One region of the Streptosporangium sp. NPDC000095 genome, then DNA from elsewhere that is predicted to be linked to it. Evidence: riboswitches for the same ligand, from Rfam matches in the RefSeq annotation. Region 1 holds a riboswitch; each other region holds the start of a gene.
The links. A riboswitch is a leader RNA that binds a small molecule or an ion and turns the genes downstream of it on or off. The one in region 1 is predicted to bind S-adenosylmethionine.
Positions count from the first base shown of each region.

Region 2: another riboswitch for S-adenosylmethionine. It lies ahead of thrC (threonine synthase); the one in region 1 lies ahead of ACFY3V_RS03805 (glutathione S-transferase C-terminal domain-containing protein).
Region 3: another riboswitch for S-adenosylmethionine. It lies ahead of ACFY3V_RS28240 (aminotransferase class V-fold PLP-dependent enzyme); the one in region 1 lies ahead of ACFY3V_RS03805 (glutathione S-transferase C-terminal domain-containing protein).

Region 1 covers NZ_JBIAZS010000001.1:920,415-928,040, forward strand. Annotated here, with positions in the region: gene ACFY3V_RS03795 (ABC transporter substrate-binding protein) at 1-1,208, opposite strand, end outside; gene ACFY3V_RS03800 (FAD/NAD(P)-binding protein) at 1,205-2,962, opposite strand; gene ACFY3V_RS03805 (glutathione S-transferase C-terminal domain-containing protein) at 2,959-3,894, opposite strand; SAM riboswitch class IV at 3,934-4,046, opposite strand; gene ACFY3V_RS03810 (DUF402 domain-containing protein) at 4,099-4,620, shown strand; gene ACFY3V_RS03815 (ABC transporter permease) at 4,641-5,390, opposite strand; gene ACFY3V_RS03820 (ATP-binding cassette domain-containing protein) at 5,468-6,418, opposite strand; gene ACFY3V_RS03825 (TetR/AcrR family transcriptional regulator) at 6,519-7,256, shown strand; gene ACFY3V_RS03830 (enoyl-CoA hydratase-related protein) at 7,415-7,626, opposite strand, start outside.
Region 2 covers NZ_JBIAZS010000023.1:85,832-93,457, reverse strand. Annotated here, with positions in the region: gene ACFY3V_RS35980 (MFS transporter) at 1-601, opposite strand, end outside; gene ACFY3V_RS35975 (trehalose-6-phosphate synthase) at 684-2,108, opposite strand; gene ACFY3V_RS35970 (RNA polymerase sigma factor) at 2,376-2,933, shown strand; gene ACFY3V_RS35965 (S1 family peptidase) at 3,243-4,781, shown strand; SAM riboswitch class I at 5,063-5,203, shown strand; gene thrC (threonine synthase) at 5,218-6,507, shown strand; gene ACFY3V_RS35955 (MoaD/ThiS family protein) at 6,530-6,805, shown strand; gene ACFY3V_RS35950 (cold-shock protein) at 7,164-7,364, shown strand.
Region 3 covers NZ_JBIAZS010000014.1:96,958-104,583, forward strand. Annotated here, with positions in the region: gene folB (dihydroneopterin aldolase) at 1-164, shown strand, start outside; gene folK (2-amino-4-hydroxy-6-hydroxymethyldihydropteridine diphosphokinase) at 161-658, shown strand; gene ACFY3V_RS28225 (DUF3180 domain-containing protein) at 655-1,107, shown strand; gene ACFY3V_RS28230 (acyltransferase) at 1,130-2,227, opposite strand; gene ACFY3V_RS28235 (NADH-quinone oxidoreductase subunit D) at 2,431-3,615, opposite strand; gene ACFY3V_RS28240 (aminotransferase class V-fold PLP-dependent enzyme) at 3,633-4,940, opposite strand; SAM riboswitch class IV at 4,993-5,108, opposite strand; gene ACFY3V_RS28245 (TerC family protein) at 5,350-6,333, shown strand; gene ACFY3V_RS28250 (cytochrome P450) at 6,353-7,552, shown strand; gene ACFY3V_RS28255 (SAM-dependent methyltransferase) at 7,573-7,626, opposite strand, start outside.

The DNA of each region.
Region 1 (7,626 bases):
TCCAGGGAGGGGTCGTAGAACTGCGGGCTGCCCTGGCCGATGACGCTCCAGGCTCGCTTGGCGGTGCCCTGGTAGACGGAGTTGAGCACCGCGTCCACGTCGACGGCGTCGCGGAAGGCCTCGCGGACTCGCTTGTCGTCGAACGGGGGGCGGGAGACGTTGAAGTAGTAGGAGAACGCGCTTCCGGAGTTGAGGCTGGTCTCCAGTTTCAGCTCGGGGTCGCTCTTGATGAGGCCGATCTCGGTGGCGGGCACGCCCTCGATGACCTGCACCTGCCCGGAGGTGAGCGCGCCGACCCGTACCGCCGCCTCGGACAGGAAGCGGTAGGTGATCTCGGCCAGGTGCGCCGGTCCCTGGTGGGCGGCGCCGGTGGGCGGCCATTTGTAGTCGGGGTTGCGCTTGTAGTGGACCTCCTGGCCGGGGGTGAACCGGTCGAGGATGAACGGCCCGGTGCCGACCACGTCGACGCCGCCCGCCTTGAGGTCCTTCGCGTTCTTCAGCGACTTCGGGGAGACCTGGCCCGCGTACGGGGAGGAGAGGAAGTCGAGGAACAGTCCGTCGGGGGCCTTGAGCGTGACCTTCAGGGTGTACGGCGCGGTCGCCTCGGCCTTCTCGAAGTTGCGCAGTTGGATGGCGCTGAGCGCGGCGTTGTAGCCGGGTGCGACGAGCTGGTCGAGGTTCGCCTTCACCGAGGCGGCGTCGAACTTCTCGCCGTCGTGGAAGGTGACGTCGTCGCGGAGTTCGAAGGTGTAGGTCAGGCCGTCCTCCGACACCTTCCAGGACGTGGCCAGCCAGGGCAGGAACTCACCGTTCACGCCCCGGGCGATCAGTGCGTCGAACTGGTTGTGGACCAGGAGGCGGGCCTTGTTCTGGCCCCACTGGTGCGGGTTGAAGGTGATCGGCTGTGTCTCCACCGCCCACACGAGCGATCCTCCGTCGCCACCGCCGTCCGCACCGGCCTTCGCGCTCGGGGCCCCGCTCTCGGCTCCGCACGCCGCGAGCGCCAGCACTCCGGCGAGCGTCAGGGCGCCCCATCGCAACTTCACGTTCTTCTCCTTGCGCTTCTGTACGACGTGCTTCTCCGCGACGTGCTTCTGCACGGCGTTCTGTACGGCGTTGTTCTGTACGGCGTGTTGTGCGGCGTTGTTCGGTACGGCGCGTCCGGCCGGCTCGACGACACGCCGGGTATGGCGATCGGGGTGGTTCACGCGACGTGCCGTCTGATCTGGGTTCCGGCGGCCTCGGAGAGCACGATCCGGGCGAGGGCGTCGGCGTGGCGGAAGAGCGGGGCGTTGAGGCGGGGCCTGGCGAAGCCGGCGGTGGCCCTGCCGCCCACGACCCAGGGGCCGAGGGCGAATCTGCGGGGGTGCGGGCTGCCTGACCTGTCGAGCAGGCGGCGGTCCGCGGTCCGCACGTTCACCAGGCCCGACTCCTCGTCGAGCTCGCCGCGGTCGCGGAGCGCGCTGATGAGCGGGTCGACGGCCCGGCTCACGCTGGGCGCGGGCAGCCGGGCCTCGACGAGGGTGGTGGCCGCGACGCCGCCGGGCACGGTGGGGCTCTGTGCCCGCCAGCGTCCTTCATGGTGGTCGACCTTGAGGTTCGCGCCGAGGAAGGTGACCACCCCGGCCCTGGCGAGGGCGCGCATCTCCTCCAGCCGGGGTCCCGGCGGGCCGCTCGCGACGTAGCTGAAGAAGCCGCCGAACCACGGGTCGGAGATGCCCAGCTCGGCGAGGACGCCGTAGACGGAGAGCAGTCCGAGGATCATGGCGTGGTCGGCGCTGTGCGTGGGGTCGGAGCGCCGTTCCAGGTCGACGGCGAGATAGCCGTGCATCCACTTCTGCAGGCCCGCGTGGTCGCCGAACCGGATGCCGTCCAGCGGCCGGTCGAGCCGGTCGAAGTCGAGCCGGTCCGGGTGCCGGGGCACGGCCTGGCGGATCAGCTTTCGCATCCCGAGGCTGCGCCACTCCTCGGCCGCGAAGCCCTCCTCGAACTCCTCCCAGCCCAGCTTGACGCGCTTGGGGTGGGCGGTGATGAGCTCGTGGTAGTACGCGAAGGCCAGTTCCTTGGCGACCAGGGGCCACACGTCCCTGCGGAAGTCCCACGGTCCCTCGCCCAGCGCCTCGCGGGTGAGGAAGCGCGGCACCGGCGGGCGGGCGCCCTTGAAGGAGTAGCCGGTCTTGGAGTGGTACGGCACCCCGCGCCGCGAACCCACGTGCAGGAGAGGCTCCTGCCCGCTGGGCAGGTAGACGAGCTCCCCGTCGTACTCGCGGACGAACCGGCCGCCCCGGCCCGAGGTGAGCAGCACCATCAGGTCGACGAAGGCGAGCCCCATCCCCCGTACGATCACCGGCTCCCTCGCGGGGATGCCGTCCAGGTCGAGGTCCGCCGCGTAGCCGGTGGGTAGATAGCGCAGCCCCGTACGTGTGGCGAGGCGGGCCAGCGTGCCCTCCTCACTCGTCGGGGTCACGTCGCCGTGTCCCTGGGCGAGGATCACCGCGTCGACCTCGATCGTCCCGCCGTTCTCCAGCCTCACCGCCTGGCCGCCGGGGACGTCGGCGAGGTCGACGGCGCGGGTGGCGTGCACGTGCACCCGGACGCCGCGCGGCGCGGTCGCCACCGTGTGGCGGAAGACGTGGGAGAGGTAGCCGCTCTGCGCGGGGCGGGTGGCGAACCTGCCGGGGTCTCCGCCGAGCCATTCGGCCAGCGTGGGACCAGGGCGGATCGGTCCCTCGCACCGCACCGACTCGTCGGTGAAGAGCGTCACGTCGGCCGCGGTGGAGTTCATCCAGAGCAGGTCCGGCTGGTCGCGCCGCCAGACGCGCCCGCCGCCCGGCGGGTGGGGGTCGATCACGTGGACGTCCAGCGACGGCCAGCCGAGCAGGTCGGCGGCGTTGGCGCAGATCCGCTCCACCAGGCAGGTGCCCGTCGGTCCCGCGCCGACGACGGCGATCGAGGCGCTCATACGGCGGCTCTGCGGTGCGGCTCGTCCCAGTCGGCGTACAGCGGCTCGACCGGGACACGCCAGGGGTCGGTCTCGCCGCGGAAGGGGGAGATGACGGTGAAGTCGGTGTTCTCGCGGAAGGCGGGGTGGGCGTACAGGTCCCTGGCGTAGGCCCACAGGTTGGTGAAGGCGGTCAGCGGGCGCTCGCTGATCCTGGCCGCCGGGTTGTCGCTCAGGTCGAAGCGGAGCAGGGTCGGCCAGAGCCGTACGTCCGCCTCGGTGATCCCCGAGCCGAACAGGTACCTGCGGTCGGTCAGCCGGTCGTCCAGCTCGTCCAGGAAGGCGATCACCTCTGCGCGCGCCTCGGTGTACGCGGTCTCGGTGGTGGCCGACGCCACGCGGCCCGCCGCCGTGTTGACGATCTCGTAGATCCTCGTGTTGAGCTCGTCGATCTCCGGCCTGAGCTCCTCGGGGTAGAGGTCGGCCTCTGGGTCGCCGCCGAACCGGGTGGCGAGGTCGATCGTGATGTCGGGGAAGTTGTTGCTGACGATGCGGCCGCTCGTCCTGTCCCACAGGACCGGTACGGAGACGTGCCCGTCGAAGCCGGGCTCGGTCGTCTCGTACGCCTGCCGCAGGGTGGTGAAGCCGTTGACCGGGTCGGCCCCGCGCCGCTCACGGAAGGCCCACCCGCGTCCGTCGCGCTCGTCGTCGACGTAGGAGAGCGAGACCACGTCCTGGAGTCCCTTGAGGGAGCGCACGATGGCGGCGCGCTGCGCGTACGGACAGACGGCCGCGACGTAGAGGTGGTAGCGCCCCGGCTCGGCGGGAAAGGCGGTCGTGCCGATCCGCCCGGTGAAGGGGTAGCGCAGGCCGGGCCTGCCACCGGGCCGGTAGTGGCCGTGGGTGTCGAGGTCGACGGGGCTCGCGTGGTTCAGTGTGCTGCTCTTCGGCATCTGGCGCTCCCGGACATGTCGTGGTGACCCCGGTGAGGGGGTCCGCGCTTGCGGCACGCCCACCGTGCCGCCTGGTCTCCCCCGGGGGCACCCCGCCGCGGTGCGAGGGTTGCCGGTCAGCCAGCCGGGGCTTCGCACTGACACTCTTAACCTATTTAGAAGGTAGGAAATACATAGATCTCTGTCAAGCCTTAATGTCGGGGAATGTCCTATGAGAGCGTGAACGTGGTCTACCGCAAGTACGACGGGTCACTGCACTGGCACCACCGCGGCCTGCTGCTCGGCGAGGACGAGCACGGGGTGTGGACGGGCTGCGTGGCCAACTCCGTCGGCCACAAGGGCGACGGCCCCGCAGTCGCCTGGCCTCATCCGTTCGTGATGCTCTTCCCTCGCGACGCCTGGTGGACGGCCGCGTTCAACACGGCACCGCACAAGCACGAGATCTACTGCGACATCTCCACGGTGCCGCGGTGGAGCGACGGCCAGGTCACCATGATCGACCTCGACCTCGACGTGATCAGGGTCCGCGAGAACCTGCTGAAGGGCCGCCTGAGCCGGGTCTTCCTGGACGACGAGGACGAGTTCGAGGAGCACCGGGTCAGGTACGCCTACCCGCCCGACGTGGTCGAGCACGCCCGTGCCTCGGCCGCCTGGCTGATGGAGGCGGTCACCACCCGAACCGCCCCCTTCGGGGACGCGCCGCACTGGCTCACCCTGGTCAGCTGAGCGCGTCCCCTCCGGCCACCTCAGGCGCGGTTACGGAACAGCCTGCCGGACAGCAGCGCCGAGACCAGCAGGAAACCGCCGCACCAGGCCAGCGCCTTCCACGGGTCGCTCCCCACGGGCGTGTCGAGCAGCAGGCCGCGCACGGACTCGATGATCGGCGTGGCCGGCTGGTTCTCCGCGAACCCGTGCAGCCACGCGGGCATGGTGTGGACCGGGACGAAGGCGCTACTCGGGTAGGGCAGGAACATCACCGCGAAGGTGAAGCCGCCCGCGGCCTCCGGCGTCCTGGCCAGCAGGCCGACCACGGCGGAGACCGCGGAGACGGCCAGGACGAACACCACCAGGATGCCCGCCGCCGCGGCCCAGCCCGCCAGGTCCGCGTTCGCCCGGAAACCGAGCAGGAAGGCGACGACGAACACGATGACGAGCGAGGTGAGGTTGCGCACGGTGCTGGCGGCCACGTGCCCGCCCAGGAACGCCGCCCCCCCGATGTCCATCGACCTGAACCTGTCGACGATCCCCCGGCTCATGTCCTGGCTGACGGCGACCGCGGTCAGGGAGGCGCCGTAGGAGGCGCACATGACGAGGACGCCGGGGACGGCGTAGGTGACGTAGTCGGTGCCGGTCTGGATCGCGCCGCCGAACAGGTAGACGAACATCAGCATGATCATGACGGGCAACAGGAACGAGGTGATCAGCGCGTCGAGGTTGCGCAGCGACAGGCGGACGGCGCGGCCGGTCATGACCGGCCAGGCGACGAGCTCAGACACCGGCCCGCCCCCCGCACTCGACCACGGGACCGGACACTCGCCGCTCCTCGATTGTCGAGACGTCCATCACCGTGAGGTCAGACACCGGCCCGCTCCTTGTCCGTCGGATTGTCCGTCAGGGCGAGGAACGCGTCGTCGAGCGTGGCGCCTCGCACGGTGAACCTCTCGACCGCGGAACGCCCGGGATCCACCTCGTCCAGCAGGGCGCGGATCTGCGCGGCGCTCCCGTCGGTGGCCGCCTCGACGGTGAGCCTGGCGGGATCGGCGTGCACGGCACGCGCACCGAGCAGGCGCGTCACCTCGGCGAACGAGCCGGCGTCGGCCAGTACGAGGTTCAGCCGCCAGGCGGCGACCCTCGCCTTGAGCTCGTCGGCGGTGCCCTCCGCCACCACCCGCCCGCCGTCGAGCAGCGCGATCCTGCCGGCGAGGCTGTCGGCCTCCTCCAGGTACTGGGTGGTGAGGAAGACCGTCGTCCCCGAGTCGGCGAGGCGGGTGATCACCTCCCACATCGCCTGCCTGCTCCGCACGTCGAGCCCGGTCGTCGGCTCGTCGAGAAAGATCACCGATGGTGCGCCGACGAGCCCGGCAGCCAGGTCCAGGCGTCGCCACATACCACCCGAGTACGTGCCGACCCGCCGCTTTCCCGCCTCTACCAGGTCGAACCGCTCCAGGAGCTCGGCCGCCCTGCGGCGGGCCCCCGCGCGTGACAGGCCGGACAGGCGGCCCATCATCCGGAGGTTCTCCTCGCCGGTCAGCAACTCGTCGACCGCCGCGTGCTGGCCGGTCAGGCTGATGGCGCGGCGCACCCGGCGGCGGTCGCGGACGATGTCGAACCCGGCGACCGTGGCCCGTCCCCCGTCCGGCCCGACCAGCGTCGCCAGGGTGCGTACGGTCGTCGTCTTGCCCGCCCCGTTGGAGCCGAGCAGCGCGTACACGCTCCCCCTGGCGACGCGCAGGTCGACGCCCTTCAGGACGGCGACCCTGCCGTAGGACTTGGTGAGGCCGACCGCCTCTATCGCTGTATCCACTGCCCCTCCTGTGTATGGCGTACGCTCTACTGTTTATGACATACACGATATTGCGTAAGGTATACACTCACAGAAAAGGACGGTCAAGCCCGGGAGCGCGATGGAAGTGCCGGAGAGCGTGGAGATCGCCTGGGGCCTGCGCGAGCGGCCCGGCAAGGGCCCCAAACGCAGCCTGAGCCTGGAGCACATCGTGGAGGCCGCCCTGCGGGTGGGCTCCGCGGAAGGGCTCGCCGCGGTCTCGATGAGCAAGATCGCCGCCGAGCTGGACGTCTCCACGATGGCGCTCTACCGCTACGTCTCGTCCAAGGGCGACCTGCTCATGCTCATCACGGACGCGGTGCTCGGCCCGCCTCCCCCGCTCCCCGAGCAGGGCGACGACTGGCGTCAGGGCGTCCACCGATGGGGCGCCGCCATGCGCGTCGCCCTGCAGCGACACCCCTGGTCGCTGCGCATCCCCATCACCGGGCCGGGAATCATGCCCAACCACGTCGCCTGGCTGGAGACCGGACTGCGCTGCCTGCGCGGCACCGGACTGGACGCGGACACGAAGCTCGCGGCGCTGCTGCTGGTCAACGGCTTCGTCAGGACCGAGGTGGCGCTCCTCGCCGACCTCCAGGACGCCCACCGCACCTCCCAGGTCACCGACGAGGAGGCGTTGTCCGGCTACGGCAGGTCACTCGCCAGGCTCACCGACGCCCAGCGCTTCCCCGAGATCCACGAGCTTCTCGAAGCCCGGGTCTTCGACAAGCCGGGCGGCGAGAACGACGAGTTCGCCTTCGGCATGGAACGCATCCTCGACGGCCTCGCGGTGCTCGTCACCGAAAAGCCACCCACCTGATCGTCGGCGACCGCACACCGCCCACGCCGTGACCGACACCCCGCGCCCTCCGAGGCCGCCCACGTCACGCCCCCGTGCGCGCCGGAAACCCGGTGGCGTTCCTGCCCGGTGAGCCGAATGCCGCCGGACACGCCATCGGAGCCCACGAGCCTGCCGGGCTACAGCGGCGGGAAGTCAGGGGCGCGGCGCTCGACGAAGCTCGCGACGCCCTCGACGAAGTCCGGCCGGGCGAAGGAGTCGGCCATCAGGCGCTTCGCGGCCGACTCCGACGCCTCCAGGCTCTGCTGCCAGTCACCCCAGACCTGACGCTTGATCACCGCCATCGAGGCCGGGGAGCTGTGCGTCGCGAGCTCGCGGGCGTAGGCCAGCG
Region 2 (7,626 bases), on a different contig from region 1:
CGGCACCGCCGACGGTCTTCTCCGGTTCGGGGATCCGTACGCGACCCATGGCCAGCGCGAGCAGCGCGGCCAGCACGGAGGTCACCAGCAGCGCGGCCCGCCAGCCGAGGGCGCTCTGCGCGGCGGTGCTGACCACGAAAGGGACCCCGATGCCGACGATCACGCAGACGGCGTTGGCCTCGCTGATCGCCGCCGGACCCGCGGGACCGTGCCGATCGTCGAGCGCGGCCATGCCCGGGAACAGGACGAGCGCGGACAGCGCGCCGGCGACGCCGTACCCGAGAAGGGTGACCGGCAGCACGGTGGGGGCCGCCGCGACCATGAGCGTGCCGGAGCTTATCCCGGCCATCCCGGTCCAGATGGCGGCCCGCCGCCCGATCCTTCCCACCACCCAGGGCAGGACGAGACCGGTGACGATGCCGCCGGCGGCCATCGCGGTCCCGTGCAGCCCGGCGACCGCCTGGGAGACGCCCTGGTCGAGGCGGAGCAGCGGGAGCGCGGAGCTGAGGCCGTACAGGTAGGTGGCGAAGACGCCGAACTGGAGGTAGATCAGCCAGGTCGCGCGGTCGCGGATCAGCCGGACGTGCGCGGTCGCGGTCAACTCGGTCTCCCGTGCACCAAAAAGTGAAATAGCCGCCAAAATTATCTCATGTGGGGCTAAAACCGGCCAACGATTTTGATCGTCACCCGAGGGCGTCGAGCTGCTCGGCGAACCACCGGTGCGGGGGGAGCGCGGTCGCCGCGGCGGCGAGCAGGACACCTCTCCTGGAACGCTCGGCCGAAGGCATCGTCAGGCCCTCGTGCAGCGCGGCGGCCGTGGCCGAGACGTCGTAGGGATTGACCGTGAGCGCGTGCTCGCCCAGCTCGGCGGCGGCACCCGCCTCCCGCGACAGCACCAGCGCGCTGTGCGGAGACAGGACCGGCCCCTCCTTCGCCACCAGGTTCATGCCGTCGCGGATCGGGTTCACCAGCAGCACGTCCGCCAGCCGGTAGGCGGCGAGCGAGCGCGGGTAGTCGTCGTTGACGTTGAGGATGAGCGGATCCCAGTCCTCGGTGCCGTACTCGTCCTCGATCTCCTTCGCGCAGCGCTGCACCGCCGCGGTGTACTCGCGGTATTCGGGCAGGTCGTGCCGGGAGGGGTAGGCGAAGGCGAGGTGGGTGACCCGGCCGTGCCACTCCGGGTAGGTGGCGAGGAACTGCTTGTAGGCGAGCAGGCCCCGCACGATGTTCTTCGACAGCTCCGTCCTGTCGATCCGCACGATCAGCCTGCGGTCGCCCACCTGGTCGCGGAGCGCGGCCATGTGCGACTCCACGTCGGGCTCGGAGGCCCGGGTCCACAGCGCCTTGCCGTCCACCCCCAGGCTGTGGGTGCCGATCCTGGTGGTCCTGCCCGCGTGCGTGACCGTACGCTCCCCGCGGTCGACCCGCGCCCCGAGCACCGCCTCGCAGCAGTCCATGAACGCCCCGCCCCAGCGGTCGGTGAGGAAGCCCGCGTGGTCGGCGCCGAGGATGCCTTCGAGGAGCTCGGTCGCCACGTCGTCGGGGAGCAGGCTGAAGTATTCCGGCGGGGCCCACGGCGTGTGCGAGAAGTGCGCCACCCGCAGGTCGGGGCGCTCCCCCCTGAGCATCGCCGGGGCGAGACTCAGGTGGTAGTCCTGCACCATCACCCGCGCCCCGTGCGGGGCCTCCTCGGCCAGCGCCATCGCGAACGCCTCGTTGTAGGCCTGGTACGACTCCCACTCCCTGCGGAACCTGGCGTCGAAGTGCGGCCGGTTGGGGGTGTCGTAGAGGAGGTGGTGGACGAACCACAGGGTGGAGTTGGCGACCGCGTTGTAGGCGCGGTGGAAGGTCGCCGGGGGGATGTCGAGCATCCGCACCGTCCCGGTGTCGTAGCCCGCCTGGTCGAGCCGGCCGCCGGGCGCGAGCCGCACGGCGCTTCGGTCGCCGTCGGACAGCGCCGCGCAGACCCACAGCGCGTTGACGTCCCTCGCGACCTCCGACAGGCCGGAGACCAGGCCGCCACCTCCCCTGCGCATGGACAGTGAGCCGTCCTCGGAGAGGGTGAAGGAGACGGGGCCGCGGTTGGAGGCCACCAGGATCGCGCTCATGAGATCCCTTCTTCACTGGCTGGGGACACGCCTGTTTTCGAAGGTTAACCGGCACCGCAGCGGGGTGTCCTCGCCCTTCGGGTCAACGAAAGAACGGTGTTCAACGAATTGTGTCAGCTCTTGTCGGCAGGTGAAGTGATGAGGCTCGACGTATCACCCTTTTGGCGGCAAGAAGGGGAGGGCTTTGGCAGGGAGAAGGGGAGGGGCGCCGTCCGAGGGCCGGACCATAGGATGTCCAGCGACCGTGACCGCTGATGGGGGCCCGTGATGGCGCTGGACGAGACGACCGAGGACCTGGCCCGATCGGCCGCCCAGGGCGACCACCGCGCGCTCGGTGAGCTGCTGAGGCGGATCGAGCCCGCCGTGCTCAGGCACTGCGGCCGGATCCTTCCCTTCAGGCAGGACGCCGAGGAGGCCTGCCAGGACACCCTGCTCGCGGTGGCGCGCAACATCGGCCGTTTCGAAGGGCGTGCCCGGTTCAGCACCTGGCTGCACATCGTGACCGCCAACTGCGCGAGGACCACCTATCGCTCGCTGAAGCGCCGCGCCGCCGAGCAGAGTTCGGACGAGCTGCCGCTGCAGAAGCCGGATGTCGCCCGGGTGAGCGTGATCGCCGGGTCCCGGCTGGACCTGCTCGACGCGATGGAGGCGCTGGAGGCCGAGAAGCCGGAGCTCGCCCAGGCGCTGGTGCTGCGTGACATCTGCCAGCTCGACTACAACGAGGTGGCCGAGCAGCTCCGGATCCCGCTGGGCACCGCCAAGTCGCGCATCCACCAGGCGCGCAAATACGTCCAGGGCGCCCTGGGCGACGCCTACGGCTTCTGATCCCGACTTCGATCCCGGCCGCTCGGCTCGATTTCGCTCTCGGGAGCCCGGTCCGGGTTCGTCCTGGTCGTCCGGCTCCGAGGTTGATCTCGGCCGTCCGGTTCGAGAGGGGCAGCCCGGTTCGGGAAGGGCCGGATGGTTCTGGAGGGGCCAGGGCCGGTGGGAACCGTTCGTGAACACCTTCCGCGTGGCGCGCGGCTTCGGCGGCCTTGTCTGATCTAGAGTGGCGTTGCCCACGTCACGTGATCAATGGGTGACATGCAGTGACCTCCCCTCGCGCTTCACAGGCAAAGGTCGAGGAGAACCCACATGTCCCGCAGACACGTCCTCATCGCATCATGCGCCCTGACCGCAACCGCGCTCGCCCTGGCCGCCGTACCGGCCGGCGCCGAACCTCAGGCGGCGGACGCCCCGGCCACGCACGTCGTCCCGTCCGCGGAGATGGCCGTGCCGGTCGCGTCGGTCGCGCTGAAGCCGCCGCCCGGAATGATAAGGGCGCTCGTACGCGACCTGCGCCTCACCCCGGCCGAGGCCCAGGTACGCCTGCTCAACGAGGCCCGCCTATCCTCGGTCGCGGCGCAGCTGAACAGAAGACTCGGCTCCAGTTATGGCGGCACCTGGCTTCGGGGAAACACCGCGAGCACCCTGGTGGCGGCCACCACCAGTGTTACCGACATTCCCGTGATCCTCGCGGCGGGTGCCGAGGCCGAGGTCGTCGCCAGATCGCTGGAGGAACTCACTGGGATCCAGGAGAAGATCAACCACTCCAGCGCATCGTCGCTCGTGTCGAGTGTGCGTCTTATCGACGTGAAGAGGAACAAGGTGGTCGTCCTCTCCCCGAAACCCGATGCGGCTGAAAACCTCGTCCAGAGCACCGGTGTGGACGAGGAGGCAGTGGTCGTGCTGCCCAGTGCCGAGACTCCCCTGCCCCTGTACGACCTGGTGGGCGGTAACGCCTACTACATCGGCGCCACCAGCCGATGCTCGATCGGCTTCTCCGTGCTCAAGGGCACCCAGCCGGGCTTCGTCAGCGCGGGCCACTGTGGAAAGAGCGGCGACGTCACCACCGGCTACAACCGAGTCGGCCAGGGCGTTTTCCAGGGGTCCACCTTCCCCGGCAACGACTACTCCTGGGTCGCGGTCAACTCCAACTGGACGCCCACTCCCGCGGTGGACAACGGCCAGGGCGGCACCGTGCCCGTCGCCGGAGCCACGGTCGCCATCGAGGGGGCGTCGGTCTGCCGGTCCGGCTCCACCACCGACTGGCACTGCGGCCTCATCCAGCAGCGCGGCGCCAGCGTCACCTATCCCCAGGGCACCGTCTCCGGGCTGACCCGCACCAGCGTCTGCGCCGAGCCCGGGGATTCCGGCGGCTCCTTCATCTCCATCGACCAGGCCCAGGGCGTCACCTCGGGCGGCTCCGGCGACTGCACTCAGGGCGGCACCACCTACTTCCAGCCGATCGGCCCGATCCTCACCGCCTATGGCCTGACCTTGAGGACCGTCGCGGGCAATCGGCCACCGCCGGTCTCGGGCACCTGCACCGGCTTCCCGAACACCTACACCGGCACCCTGGCCAACGGCGCGTCCGCCTACCAGCCGAACGGCCGCTACTACAGGTCGACCAAGGGGGGCATCCACAAGGGCTGCCTGGACGCCGACGACGGCGTCGACTTCGACCTGTATCTCCAGAAGTGGAACGGCGGGAACTGGTCGGTCGTCGCCACCTCCGACGGCCCGAGGACCGACGAGAGCATCTCCTACACCGGCACGCCCGGCTACTACCGCTACCGGGTGGTCTCCTCGTCCGGCGTCGGCGCGTACACCCTGGGGTTCAAGGCGCCGTGACCGCCGACCGGACGCCGCCCGCGGGGCGCGTCCGGCGACGACCGGAAGGGGTGAGGCTCCCGCAGGGCGGACGATCACCGAGGATCGTCCGTCCGGCGGGGGCCTCACCTGTCCTTTCACCTGTTTTTCCAGCCACGCCGCCTGTCTCGGGGGCGGAGGAACGGATCCGGCTGTCCGCTGGATAACACGCCTTATCTCGCACAGTGAGACATGAAGTCAGGAGGGCGGCAGGGCGGGGTAGAGTGCTCAAGACCTGCGCGTCAGGTTTCCAACTGAATATCTGCTCATCCAGAGGGGTGGAGGGACCGGCCCTGCGAAGCCCCGGCAACCATCCCGGTTCACGACCCGTGATCTGAACGAGGTCGACCGGGACAGGTGCCAATTCCGGTCTGTGACCAGGGTGGTCCAGACGAAGATGAGGGAAAGGCCTCGCTTCATGGCGCTCGCAACCACTGAGAACACCACCTCCTCCGCTCGTGCCGACGGCGCGCGCGACCGGCGCTTCGGCCCCGCCGTGGCGCTGTCCTGCCGGGAGTGCGGTGCCCGCTACGACCTCGGCCCCAGCTTCGCGTGTACCGAGTGTTTCGGGCCCCTTGAGATCGCGTACGACTTCGGGCGGGTGACCCGGGAGCGGATCGCCGAGGGGCCGACCAACATCTGGCGCTACCGCTCGCTGCTGCCCGTCCCCGAGGACGTGGCCGCCAAGCCCAACATGGCACCCGGCTGGACCAAGCTCGTCAACGCCGGCAACCTCGCCCGCGAGCTGGGCATCCGCTCGCTGCACGTGAAGGACGACTCCGGCAACCCCACCCACTCCTTCAAGGACCGCGTGGTGGCCATCGCCGTCGAGGCGGCACGCAACTTCGGCTTCCACACCCTCTCCTGCTCCTCCACCGGCAACCTCGCCGGCGCCGTGACCGCCGCCGCCGCGCGGGCCGGGCTGGACGCCTGCGTGTTCATCCCCTCCGACCTGGAGCAGGCCAAGATCGTCATGGCCTCCGTGTACGGCGGCAGGCTCATCGGCATCGAGGGCACCTACGACGACGTGAACCGCTTCTGCTCTGAGCTCATCGGCGACGAGCTGGGCGACCAGTGGGGCTTCGTCAACGTCAACCTCCGCCCGTACTACGCGGAGGGTTCCAAGACGCTCGCCTACGAGATCGCCGAGCAGCTCGGCTGGCGCCTTCCCGACCAGATCGTCATTCCGGTCGCCTCCGGCTCGCAGCTCACGAAGATCGACAAGGGCTTCAAGGAGCTGATCGCGCTCGGCCTGGTCGAGGACAGGCCGTACAAGATCTTCGCCGCCCAGGCCGAGGGGTGCTCCCCGGTCTCCTCCGCCTACAAGGCGGGCCACGACGTGATCCGGCCGGTCAAGCCGGACACGATCGCCAAGTCGCTCGCGATCGGTAACCCGGCCGACGGACCGTACGTCCTGGACATCGCCCGCCGCACCGGCGGCGCGGTCGAGGACGTCACCGACGCCGAGATCGTCGACTCGATCCGGCTGCTGGCGAGGACCGAGGGCATCTTCGCCGAGACGGCGGGAGGCGTCGTCGTCGGGGTGCTGCGCAAGCTGGTCGCCTCGGGCACGCTCGACCCCGACGCCGAGACCGTGGTCCTCAACACCGGTGACGGTCTCAAGACCCTGGACGCGGTGGCCGCGGAGGCGCGCCCGACCGCAGTGATTCGACCCTCTCTTGACGCATTCCGTGCGGCTATCGCCTAGAAATCGTGAAAGGTACTGAATTATGAGCGTTTCTGTGCGGATTCCGACGATTCTCCGGACTTACACCGATGGTGCCGCCGAGGTGAACGGAGAAGGCGAGACCCTGCGCGATGTTCTTCAGAAGCTCGACGCGGACTTCCCGGGGATCGGTGCCCGGATTCTCGATGAATCGGGAAAGATCCGACGTTTTGTCAATGTCTACGTTGGGGATGAGGACGTCCGTTTCGCCGACAACCTCGACACGGCGACGCCCTCCGGTGTTCAGATCTCCATCATCCCGGCGGTGGCCGGAGGCTGACTCCTTCGCCCTGACGCGGCCCTGACCGCCTCGCGTCGCACCGCGTCATCCCCAGGGGCACCCGCGAATCCACGGCACCCGCCCGGCTCCGGCCGGGCGGGTGCCGTGTTTTATGACAGAAGCTCATATTTGTCGCGTGCACGAATAATGTAACCCCTGACTAACCAGCAGTGATGATGAAACTTTCTCCTCGTGATAAAAGCTCTCGTAAAGAGGTAGTTTGGTGCTTGACTCTGTTGCCCGACCGCTTCCCACAGGTATGGTCGGAACGATCGACGTGGCGAAGTCCGCCCCGGAGATTGGGGACTTCGCGAGAGGAATGGGCGTCGTCCTTTAAGACCAGTAAGAGGAGTCGCAAGTGGCGCAGGGCACCGTCAAATGGTTCAACGCGGACAAGGGCTACGGCTTCATCGCGGTAGACGGTGGTAAGGATGTGTTCGTCCATTACTCCGCGATCATGATGGATGGCTACCGCGCCCTGGAGCAGGGGCAGCGGGTCGAGTTCGAGATCACCCAGGGGCAGAAGGGTCCCCAGGCGGAATCCGTCCGGGCGGTCTGACGCGGCCGTTTCATGAATTCGCAGGGAGGAGTCGGCGGGTCCCGAGGTGTCGCGGTCCGCTGAACCCCCACCGCCCAGGCCCGGCTCGCCCTCATCCGGCGAGCCGGGCGTTCGTGTCGTTCGGGCATCCGCCAACGACGGCAATGACGGCAGTGACCCCAAAGGCGCCAATGCCTCCCAAAGGCCCCGATGATGACCCATCGCGTACGCCGACGTGGCGCGGGATCTTCGCGGACATGACGAGAAGCTGAAGATCGTCCCA
Region 3 (7,626 bases), on a different contig from region 1:
GCGAGCCGGTCGACCTGATCGAGACCCTCGCCCAGCGCCTCGCCGACGTCTGTCTCGCCCGCGAGCTCGTCCAGGTGGCGGAGGTGAGCGTGCACAAACCCGCCGCGCCGATCCCGCTGCCGTTCGACGACGTGATCGTGACGATCACCCGGGGCCGGGCATGAGGGTGGTCCTGGCGCTCGGCGGCAACCTGGGCGACCGGTTCGAGACCCTGAGGGGCGCGCTCGACGCCCTCTTCGAGAAGCCGGATCTCACGTTCGTCGCGGTGTCACCGGTCTACGAGACCGACCCGGTCGGCGGTCCCGAGCAGGGCGCCTATCTCAACGCGGTGGTGATCGCCGAGAGCGCGCTGGAACCTCGGGCGCTCCTCGATCGTGCTCACAGTGTGGAGAACACCTTCGGCAGGGTCCGGGTGGAGCGCTGGGGAGCGCGCACGCTGGACATCGACCTGATCACCGTGGGGGACGTCGTGATGGACGATCCCGACCTCACCCTGCCGCACCCCAGAGCGCACGAGCGCGCGTTCGTGCTGGTCCCCTGGGTGCGGGCCGATCCCGGGGCGGTCCTGTCCGGGCGCCGGGTGGCCGACCTGCTCGCCGGTCTCGACCAGGGTTACGTACGGCCGCGTCCCGACCTGATCCTGCGGGGGCCCGCGTGAGGCCGACCCGCCCCGGCGTTCTCGTCGGGCTTCTCATCGTGTTCGCGATCCTCACCTGGGCGCTGCTCAGGCCGCTCTACTCGTCCCTGCCGACCGTGCCGTGGACGGCGATCCCGACGGTGCTGCTGCTCGCGATCGGCGAGTTCTACACCGGGTGGATGACGAAGGCCAGGATCGAGCGCAAGCCCGACACCGAGCCGGTCGAGCCCCTCGCCGTGGCCCGTCTGGCCGCCCTCGCCAAGGCCTCCGCGTTCGGTGGCGCGGTCTTCGGCGGGATCTTCGCCGGGTTCACCGTCTACACGGTGGAGATGCTGGAGCAGGAGGTCCCCCGCAGGGACTTCTTCATCACCGGCGGGTCGCTGCTGGCGTGCGTGCTGCTGGTCTGCGCGGCCCTGTACCTGGAGCACTGCTGCCGGGTTCCCAAGGACTCCGCGGGCGACGAGCGCTGAGACCCCGCGTGCTGAGACGCCGCTAGCGGCGCCTCGCCGTCCACTGGCGTCCGAAGAGCATGATGACCGGAAGCGTGCAGATCAGCGCTCCGGCGATGGCGAGGGGACGCTCCAGCCACCAGAACAGGTCCAGCCGTACCCTCTCGCCGGGTCCGCTGCCCACCAGCCACCAGGTGAGCGCCACCCAGATCGCCATGCCGGTCGTGTGGAACAGGAACAGCGGGAGCGCGAACCGGTTCACCGTCTCGTTCACGCGCTGCCACCTGGGCCGTACGAGCAGGCGTTCCATGGACGGCCTCAGCACCTCCACCAGGCCGATCTGGAAGATCAGCAGGGCCACGATGACGAAGGTGGGCGGCGCCATGTTGGACAGCTTGTCGCCGGGAACGCCCACCATCGACCCGGGGTAGATGCCCGAGTAGACCAGGCCGAAGAGGGCGAACAGCCCGGTCCACAGGATGGCGACGTCGAAGCGGCGGGGAAGCGCCACCACCCGGTCGTAGAAGAATCCGGCCTGGTGGGCGAGCCCCCAGACGATGATCATGTTGAGCCAGCCCACGGCCTCGTACCCGTAGCGCAGCCGCAGCACGTCGACGACGAGCGCCGCCCCCGCCAGCCAGATCAGGGCGAGCACGTCGTAGTGCCGGTGCAGCCAGAGCGAGATCGGCAGCAGGGCGATCAGCACGAGGTAGACGCCGATGAACCAGAGCGGGCTGATGACGAGCAGGACCACGCGGCCCATCCACTCGATCCCGAACGCCCACGTCACGATCACACCGAACACGATCCAGGTCCCGGCGAGCGCGAGCGCGGGGATCGCGAGACTCCGGATGCGCCGCCACACGAAGGTGCCGATGCCGACCCCGCGCTCGCAGGCCCGGTTCCACGACAGGAGGTGGACGTATCCGCCCACGTAGAAGAAGAGCGGCAGCACCTGCAGCAGCCAGGTGAGGATCCACAGCCCCGAGGTGAAGCCCAGCGGGCTCGTCGGCGAGGGGCCGTCGGGCCCCCACTGCAGGATCGTGAACGCCCAGTGCCAGACGACCACGACGATCAGGCTGAGCGCGCGCAGCCAGTCGACGTAGCGGTCCCGCCGCGGCCCGTCCGTGGCGGGAGGCACCTCGGCCGGTACGGAATCCGAGGTCGCGGTGCTTCCGGAGCGGCTCTCGGTGGTTTCCGAAGTCCCAGAGGTTCCTGGTGTCCCTGGTGTTCCGGGGGTTTCCCGGGATTTCGGGGCGGAGGGCGCGGGAAGAGGTGTGGAGGGTACAGGGGTCGCCCTCTCCTGGTCTCCGCCGGATTCGATCATGCGGTTGCAACCGTGCCTTACTTGTCGATGTCGCCGACGACGAAGAACATCGAGCCCAAAATGGCGACCATGTCCGAGACCAGGTGGCCGGGGAGCATCTCGCGCAGCACCTGGACGTTGTTGAAGGAGGCCGAGCGGAGCTTCATCCGCCACGGCGTCTTCTCCCCGCGCGAGACCAGGTAGTAGCCGTTGAGGCCCAGCGGGCTCTCCGTCCAGGCGTAGGTGTGGCCCTCGGGCACCTTCAACACCTTGGGCAGACGCTGGTTGACCGGCCCCGGGGGCAGGTCGACGAGCCGCTCCACGCAGGCGTCGGCCAGGTCGAGGGAGACCTTCACCTGTTCGAGCAGCACCTCGAACCGGGCGTGGCAGTCTCCCGCCGACCGGGTGACGACCTTCACCGGCACCTCGCCGTAGGCGAGGTACGGCTCGTCCCTGCGCAGGTCGAGGTCGACGCCGGAGGCGCGGGCGATCGGGCCGCTCACGCCGTACTGCATGATCGTCTCGCGGTCGAGGACGCCCACCCCGCGCGTGCGGGCGAGGAAGATCTCGTTGTCGGCGATGAGGTTCTCGATGTCGGGCAGTCGCCGCCGCACGTCGGCCACGGCCTGGGCGACCCGGCCCGTCCACCCCGCGGGGATCTCCTCCTTGAGGCCGCCGACCCGGTTGAACATGTAGTGCATGCGCCCGCCGGAGATCTCCTCCATCACGGCCTGGAGGGTCTCGCGCTCCCGGAACGCGTAGAAGACCGGGGTGATCGCGCCGAGCTCCAGCGGGTAGGAGCCGAGGAACATCAGGTGGCTGAGCACCCGGTTGAGCTCGGCCATCAGCGTGCGCGTCCAGACCGCCCTCGCCGGCACCTCCATGCCGAGCATCCGCTCCACCGCGAGCACGACGCCCAGCTCGTTGGCGAACGCCGACAGCCAGTCGTGCCGGTTCGCCAGCACGATGATCTGCCGGTAGTCGCGCACCTCGAAGAGCTTCTCGGCGCCCCGGTGCATGTAGCCCACGATCGGCTCGGCGGAGCTGATCCGCTCCCCGTCCAGCGTGAGCCGCAGCCGCAGCACACCGTGCGTGGACGGGTGCTGCGGCCCGATGTTGAGGACCATGTCCTCGGTCGCGAGGTCCTTGCCGTCCGCCCCCCGTACGGCCTCGGCTCCAGCCCCCATCCCCACGCTCAGCTCACGGCGCGCGCCTTCAGTCATAGGGCCATGCTGTCACGTCAGCCGCGCGAGGCAAGATCCCGCAGGGCGCCGATCAGTCGGTCGACGTGCTCGGAGGTGGTCCCGATGCCGATGGAAGCGCGGACGGCGGAGGCGGTGACGTCGTCGCAGCCGCCGTCCTTGGCGCCCAGCAGGTGCCGTACGAAGGGGTGGGCGCAGAACTTGCCGTCGCGGACCCCGATGCCGTAGTCGCCGGACAGGGCCTCGGCGACCTCGCGGGCGGTGAAGCCGTCCACCACGAAGGAGACGATGCCGACGCGCGGGTGGTCCGGGCCCCACAGGGACAGCTCGTGGACGCCGGGGATACCTGCGAGGCCCGCCCTCAGGCGCCGGAGGAGGTGCTCCTCCTCGCGGACCAGTGGGGTCCAGCCGGTGGCGGACAGCGCGTCGCAGGCCGCGGCGAGCGCGATGGCGCCCAGCACGTTCGGGGTTCCGGCCTCGTGCCGCGCCTCGGGGTCGTCGTGCCACTCGGTGTCGTCGTCGTTCACGGCCTTCACCGCCCCGCCGCCCCGCAGGTACGGCTCGGCGTCGGCGAGCCAGTCGGAACGGCCGATCAGCGCGCCCGTGCCGAACGGCGCGTAGAGCTTGTGGCCGGAGAAGACCACGTAGTCCAGATCGAGGGCCGTCAGGTTGAGGCGGCGGTGCGGGACGAGCTGCGCGGCGTCGACGAGGACGCGGGCACCGTGGCGGTGGGCGATGTGGGCGAGCGCCGCGATCGGCCACAGCTCCCCGGTGACGTTGGAGGCGGCGGTCACGACGAGCAGCTTGGGGCCGTCGATCGAGGCGAGGGCGTCGTCGACGGCGCGGACGGCCTCGCCGGGGAAGGCGGGGGCCGCGAGCCGCACGACCCGCTCCCAGGGGAGCAGCGAGGCGTGGTGCTCGGTGTCGAAGACCACGGTGGTGGTGCCCTCGGGCAGGCTACGGGCCAGCAGGTTGGTCGCGTCCGTGGTGTTGCGGGTGAAGATCACCGAGTCGTCGGGGCGGGCGCCGACGAAGGCCCGCACCGTGTGCCTGGCCTGCTCGTAGCGGGCCGTGGTCAGCTGGGACGCGTACCCGGCGCCGCGGTGGACGCTGGAGTAGGCCGGGAGCGCGGCGGCGACGGCGGCGCTCACCGGCTCCAGACAGGGGGCGCTCGCGGCGTAGTCGAGGTTGGCGTAGCGGACGAGCCTGCCGCCCCTGACCGGGACCTCCAGGTCCGAGCCGAGCACGGCCGGGATCGGCCGGTCACCGGACGCGCGGGTCTCGGGGACGGCGGTGGTGGCCGGGGTGGCGGGGGTGGCGGGGGTGCTGATCGTGAGGGTGGACACGCCATGGCTCCTTCGAGGTCATCGGACCCCAACCCATGGCATAGGTGCCTGGAGCCCGCGCTTGCCCGGCACACCTCGTGCCGGACCAGGTCCTCACCCGGGGCACCCCGCCGCGGACGCGAGGGTTGCCGGCCAGCGAGCCGGGGCTTGTCACTGGCACTCATGACCTACGGAGGCACTATAACCGACGTCCCGCGGTGGCCCGCAAGTCCGAAAGGTGATCGTCCCGGTATCCGGGGCAGGAGCGGGCGCCTGGGCGCGTCCGGCGAATTGACGGCGAGTTGTGATGAAAGGAAGGAACTCGGGGCCTTTCCCGGTCGTCCTGGAGTCAGCCGAAGAAGGTTCAGCCGGCTGGATGATCGCGCGTTCGAGCGTTGGCCGAAGAAATCGGCCGAAGAAGGAGAAGGCCATGGATTGGGTGACCAACCCCGAGATATGGATAGGTTTTTTCACCCTTGTCGCCCTGGAGATCGTCCTGGGGATCGACAACATCATCTTCATCTCGATCCTGGTGGGCAAGCTCCCGCCCGCGCAGCGTGACAGGGCACGCAAGATCGGTATTTCCGTCGCCCTGCTCAGCCGTCTGCTCCTGTTGTTCGCGCTGTCGTGGGTGGTGAGGCTCACGACGCCGATGTTCGAGGTCTTCGGGCAGGGGATATCGGGGCGCGACCTGATCCTGATACTCGGAGGCCTGTTCCTGCTGGGCAAGAGCGTCCACGAGATGCACAGCAGCCTGGAGGGGGACTCCCACCACTCCGAGGGCAAGGTGTCGGCGTCCTTCACCTCGGTGATCATCCAGATCATGATCCTCGACGTCGTCTTCTCGCTCGACTCGGTGATCACCGCGGTCGGCATGGTCGACGAGCTGGGCGTCATGATCGCGGCCGTCATCGTCTCGGTCATCGTGATGCTGATCGCCTCCGGGCCGATCAGCCGCTTCGTGGACCGGCACCCGAGCATCAAGATGCTCGCCCTGTCCTTCCTGGTGCTGATCGGCGTCGTGCTCATCGCCGAGGGGTTCGAGCAGCACATCCCCAAGGGCTACATCTACTTCGCGATGGCGTTCTCGCTGCTGGTGGAGCTGCTGAACATCCGGATGCGCGGCAAGGCGGGCAGGCGTAAGCCGGTCGAGCTGCGTTCTCGCTACGGTGCCGAGGACCAGTCGGGTCGTACGGACTCGGTGGACGGCACGGACGGCACGGACGGCACGGACGGCATGGACGGCACGGACCGGAAGGACCCGAAGGACTCGGTGGATCCTACGCATCGGGCCGGTTCGGAGGCGTCGGCGGCCGCGGTGCCTCAGGGGGTTCCGGCGAGCCGGACCGGTCCTGCGGGCGAAGTGGATGAATCACCCGAAAAGGGAAATTCGGACAAGCGGCCCGACTCCTGACCAGGATTACGATGTTTACGTGCGCTTTGATCCCTGGAATCCGGAATTCGTCGCCCACCCCTACGACGTCTACGACGAGCTGAGGCGGGAGCGGCCGGTCGGCTTCTTCGAGCCGACCGGCCAATGGCTGGTGGCGAGGCACGCCGACGTCAACGCGCTGCTGCGAGACCGCAGGCTCGGCCGGTCCTACCTGCACGTGGCCTCGCACCAGGAGTTCGGCAGGCCGGACGACCCCGAGTTCCAGGACCCGTTCTGGCGGGTGATCAGGGCAGGGATGCTCGACGTCGAGCCGCCGGTGCACACCAGGCTCCGGCGGCTGGTCTCGAAGGCGTTCACCCCCCGCATGGTCCAGGCCCTCCGCCCCAAGATCGCCCGCATGGCCGAGGAGCTCGTGGACGTCTTCGTCGAGCGCGGCGGAGGCGACCTGATCGCCGAGGTCGCCGAGCCGCTCCCGGTCACCGTGATCGCCGAGATGCTCGGCATCCCCGAGGCCGACCGGCACCTGCTGCGCCCCTGGTCGGCCGACATCTGCGGCATGTACGAGCTCCAGCCGTCGGTCGAGGCCCAGCACACCGCCGTACGGGCGGCCGAGGAGTTCTCCGCCTATCTCGTCGAGCTGGCCCGCGCCCGCAGGGCCGACCCCGGTGACGACCTGATCAGCGCGCTCGCCCTGGTGGCCGACGAGGGCGACCGGCTCACCGAGGAGGAGCTGGTCGGCACCTGCGTGCTGCTGCTCAACGCCGGACACGAGGCCACCGTGAACGTCACCGGCAACGGCTGGTGGTCGCTCTTCCGCAACCAGGCGGAACTCGACCGGCTCCGCGCCGATCACACCCTGCTGCCCACGGCGATCGAGGAGCTGATGCGCTGGGACACCCCGCTGCAGATGTTCGAACGCTGGGTGCTGGAGGACGTCTCGGTGGGCGGGATCGACATCCCGCGCGGCTCCGAGGTGGCGCTGCTGTTCGGCTCGGCCAACCGCGATCCCGAGGTCTTCGCCGACCCCGCCCGCCTGGACGTGGGCCGGGCCGACAACCCGCACATCTCCTTCGGCGCCGGCATCCACTTCTGCCTCGGGGCACCGCTGGCCAGGGTGGAGCTGATCGAATCCTTCGGCGCCCTCCTGCGCAAGGCGCCGAAGATGGAACTCGTCACCGAACCCACCTGGGGTCCCGGCTACGTCATCCGGGGCCTCACCGCCCTCGATGTGCGGGTCTGAACCGGTCCGGAGCGGCGCTCTCAGTGGCGGCTCTGAGAGAGCCAGCCGAAGCCGCCGAGGCCGCCGGGGGCGAT